Regions from separate parts of the Streptomyces sp. NA02950 genome, predicted to be linked through region 1. Evidence: riboswitches for the same ligand, from Rfam matches in the RefSeq annotation. Region 1 holds a riboswitch; the other holds the start of a gene.
The links. A riboswitch is a leader RNA that binds a small molecule or an ion and turns the genes downstream of it on or off. The one in region 1 is predicted to bind FMN.
Positions count from the first base shown of each region.

Region 2: it holds a riboswitch for FMN, as region 1 does, so the genes downstream of both, HUT19_RS19560 (3,4-dihydroxy-2-butanone-4-phosphate synthase) here and ribD (bifunctional diaminohydroxyphosphoribosylaminopyrimidine deaminase/5-amino-6-(5-phosphoribosylamino)uracil reductase RibD) in region 1, are expected to answer to the same signal.

Region 1 covers NZ_CP054916.1:1,762,114-1,764,305, reverse strand. Annotated here, with positions in the region: gene HUT19_RS07180 (ROK family transcriptional regulator) at 1-711, shown strand, start outside; FMN riboswitch at 1,082-1,212, shown strand; gene ribD (bifunctional diaminohydroxyphosphoribosylaminopyrimidine deaminase/5-amino-6-(5-phosphoribosylamino)uracil reductase RibD) at 1,365-2,192, shown strand, end outside.
Region 2 covers NZ_CP054916.1:4,498,413-4,500,604, forward strand. Annotated here, with positions in the region: gene HUT19_RS19555 (ATP-dependent DNA ligase) at 1-380, shown strand, start outside; gene HUT19_RS19560 (3,4-dihydroxy-2-butanone-4-phosphate synthase) at 414-1,067, opposite strand; FMN riboswitch at 1,192-1,322, opposite strand; gene HUT19_RS19565 (endonuclease/exonuclease/phosphatase family protein) at 1,533-2,192, shown strand, end outside.

The sequences.
Region 1 (2,192 bases):
GCCGGACTGCCCTCCTGGCACCGCGAGCTGGCCGACGCGCTGCACGGCGGGCTGGCGGCGCCGGTGCTGCTGGAGAACGAGGTCAACCTCGCCGCGGTCGCCGAACAGCGGCTCGGCGTGGTGCGCGACCGGGACACCTTCGTCCTGCTGTGGCTCGGTCACGGGGTGGGCGCGGCCGTGGTGCTGGACCGGGTGCTGCGGCGCGGCGCCTCCGGCGGCACCGGCGAGATCGGCTTCCTGCCGGTGCCGGGGACGACGGGACTGCCCTCGGCGACCGGCTGCGACGGCGGCTTCCACGCTCTCGCGGGCAGCCGCGCGATCTGCGCGCTCGCCCGGGAACACGGTGTGGACGCGGCGTCGGCGGGCGGTACGGACGACGCGGGGGCGGCGGAGGCGGTACTGCGGGCGGCCGTCGCGGCGGGGGAGCGGGCCGCCCCCTTCCTGGACGCACTCGCGTCGCGCGTCGCCCTCGGCGCCGCGGCGGTGACCGCGGTGCTCGACCCGGGCTGTGTGGTGCTCGGCGGTGAGATCGGCCGCGCGGGGGGTACGGCCCTCGCCCATCGCGTCGAAGCGCACGTCGCCCGGATGTCCCCCCTGCGCACCGAGATCCGCCCCGGAACCGTCGGCGGCGGGGCGGTCCTCCGCGGCGCGGTCCTCACCGCGACGGACGCGGCCCAGAACGCCCTGTTCGGCGCGGACCACGCGGACTAGCTGCCGGTCGGGCCCGGCCTCGGCCCCGTCCACACACGCCGGTACGGCACCGCCATCGCCCCTGTCGCGGCCGATCCGCGACCGGTTGGGACGCGGCGGCGGCCCCCGGTCTTGCTCCACGCGCGGTAGGGCACCGCAACCGACCTCCTGCCGCGGCCGGTCCGGCACGGCCCTCGCCTCGTCGCAATCCCGCGCGGCCGAGCCGCGGCCCGAGCGGCGGGCCGCTGGTCACCGGCCTGCCGCGGTGGCCGCCCCGGTCGGGCCCCGGCTTCGCGGACCCGGGCCACCCCCCGGGGGTGAGGGAGGCCACAGGGGGTGGGCCTCCATGTCTGCTGATCGTCATGGCAGACTGGGCGCGTACCAGTGACGTCAGCGCACTCCGGGGTCGGTGAAAATCCGAACCGGCGGTTACAGTCCGCGACCCGCCCGCCGCCAGCGGCCGGTTGACCAGGTGAAATTCCTGGACCGACGGTGAAAGTCCGGATGGGAGGCAGTGCGCGGCGAATGCGACATCACCGGTGCGCCGCCATCGGCGGTCCGCGCTGTTTGGGTGTGGGCCCGTCTGCCGAGCCCGGCGTGCCGACGGCGCCGTTGTTCGCTTGTGTCGTTTCCGACAGCCCCGGAGTCCGTGCCCGAAGAGGCAGGAGGACCCGGTGGCCACCGCAGCCGAAGCCGACGCGATGCGCCATGCCGTCGCGCTCGCAGCCCGCGGCCTCGGCCACACCAGCCCCAACCCCGTCGTCGGCTGCGTCATCCTCGACGCTCGGGGCCGCACCGTCGGTGAGGGCTGGCACCAGCGGGCCGGCGGCCCGCATGCCGAGGTCCACGCGCTGCGCGCCGCGGGTGAGCGGGCCCGTGGCGGGACCGCGCTGGTCACCCTCGAACCCTGCAACCACACCGGCCGCACCGGGCCCTGCGCCCAGGCGCTCATCGACGCCGGGGTCGCCCGCGTCCGTTACGCCGTCGCCGACCCCACCGCCGCGGCCCGGGGCGGTGCCGCCACCCTCGCGGCCGCCGGAATCGATGTCGCGGCCGGACCGCTGACCGACGAGGCCGAGGCGGTCAACGAGGCCTGGCTGACCTCGATGCGGCGCGGCCGCCCCTTCGTGCTGTGGAAGTACGCGGCCACCCTGGACGGCCGCAGCGCCGCGGCCGACGGCACCAGCCGCTGGATCACCTCCGCCGCGTCCCGTGCCGATGTGCACCGGCTGCGCGCCGAGGCGGACGCCGTGATCGTCGGCTCCGGCACGCTGCGCGCCGACGACCCCCATCTGGCCGTACGTGACCGGGACGGGGTCACCCAGCCGCTGCGGGTCGCCGTCGACACGAACGCGACCGCCCTGAAGCCCGACGCCCGCATCCTGGACGACGCCGCGCCCACCCTCGTCGCCGTGGCCGAGGACGCCGACACCGGACACCTCCCGGCCGGCACGGAGAGCGTGCGGCTGCCCCGCGCCGCGGCGGGGCGCGGCCTCGACATC
Region 2 (2,192 bases), 2.7 Mb from region 1:
CCCTCGATCTGGTGGTGCTGGCGGCGGAGTGGGGGCACGGCCGGCGCACCGGGAAGCTGTCCAATCTGCATCTGGGCGCGCGGCGGCCGGACGGCACGTTCGCGATGCTCGGCAAGACGTTCAAGGGGCTCACCGACAAGCTGCTGTCCTGGCAGACCGAGGCACTGCTCGCGATCGCCGTCAGCGACGACGGCTGGGTGGTGCGGGTGCGTCCGGAACTGGTGGTGGAGGTGGCCTTCGACGGTCTCCAGCGCTCCTCGCGCTATCCGGCGGGGGTCGCCCTGCGGTTCGCCCGGGTGCTGCGCTACCGGGAGGACAAACCGGCGGACCAGGCGGACACCGTCGCAACGGTGCTGGCGCTGCGGCGGAACGGCGGTTAGCGGCCGCCGGGGACACGGGCGCGGGACGCGGGCTCAGCGGCCCAGCGCCCGCGCGGCCAGCCGGTACGCGGCCAGGTCGGTCACCGAGATCATCGGCATCAGACGGCTCGCGGCCAGTCTGCTGAGGTCGCCGTGGCACGCGGTGTTCCAGTCCGCCCGGACGACCTCGCACATCGTGGTGACGCCGGAGAGCCCGGCCAGCAGGGACAGATCGACGGCGGCCTCGGGGTATCCGGCCCGCTCCAGCACCCCGCCGGGCACCGCGCGCACCGGGAAGACATGACCGGGGCGGCCCAGTTGCTCGGGGGTGGTGCGCGGATCGGCGAGGGCCTGGATGGTGTGCGAGCGGTCGAGGGCGGAGCCGCCGGTGGTGGTGGGCCCGAGCAGATCGACCGAGACGGTGAAGGCGGTCGCCTGGAGACCGGTGTTCTCCTCCACCATCTGCGGCAGTGACAGCCGGGCGGCGCGGTCGTGCGGCAGGGCCACACACACCACGCCGGAGGTATGGTCCAGCATCTGGCGCAGGGCGCCCTCATGGGTGTGTTCCGCGGCGAGCACGAGATGGCCCTCGCGCCCCCGCGACGCGTCGTCGAAGACGACCACGAAGCCGCCCTCGGCGAATGCCTCGCTCGCCTGTTCCACGGCCAGCAGACGTTCCGTCCCGACCCGTTGCTCCATCACTGCCATGGGCTGTGGCCCTCCTGCCCCTGTTCCCTGCGGATCGATTCCGGGGACGCGGGCAGAAGCGGCGCGGTGCACGGTCCGGGCCGCCCTGCCGTCCGGCGGGTCCCACCGTGCGCCACGGATACCGCCGCGTACCTCCTCCCATCCGGACTGTCACCGTCGGTCCCGGAATTCCACCGGATCGGCCGGCCGATGGATTCGGCCGGGTCGCGGACTGTCACCGCCGGTTCGGAGTTGCACCGACCCCGGAGCACGCGAAAACGCTGAGGAACATTTTGGCACACACCAAACCTCTGACGAAGTGTCAATGCTCACACGCCGTACGCTGACGATTACGCAAGATCATCTCCGTACTGGACCGTTGGGCCCGGGACGGCGGGGCGGACGGCCGGGCCGAACGGGCGGCCCGGCCGGGCGTCCTGGGCGCGGGAGAGAATGTGGGATCCCGCTCCGATCGAGAGGCCCGGCGTGGAGACGACCGTCGCGGAGGACCGTGCCACCGCACCCGCCCGGAGAGCCGCCCGCCGGCTGGCACGGCTCCCCGACGGGCGCGGGCGGCAGGCGGCGGCCTGGTGCGCGGCACTCCTCCTGGCCGCGGTGAGCGTGGTGGTGGGCTGCCGGGCCGCCGACACCGACGGCATCACCCCGATCCCCCAGCTGCTGGCCTTCCTGCCCTGGCTGCTGCTCCCCGCCGGGCTCGGGCTGCTGCTCAGCGTGGTCGCCCGCTGGCCGCTGGGATGCGGCTGGGCGCTGACCGCCGCCGCGGTCACCGCCTGGTTCGTCCAGCCCTACGACAGCGGTCCCGCCCCCGCGCCGCGCGGCCCGGTCCTCGCCCATCTGCGGGTGCTGACCGCCAACCTGGAGTTCGGCGGCGCCACGGACGGGCTGCTGAACGCGCTGCGCCGGGAGCGGCCGGACCTCGTCTCGGTCCAGGAGTGCGACCGGCGCTGTGCGGCGGCGCTGCGCTCGGCCGACATCCGCGCGGCGTATCCGTACCGGAACGTGGTCACCGGCCGCCCCGCCCAGGGCTCGGCGATCCTCAGCCGCTTCCCGCTGGAGAACGGGAAGGGGCTGCCCGGTGAGCTGGCGATGCCCGGGGCGGTGGCGCGGATAGCCGGGCAGCGGCTG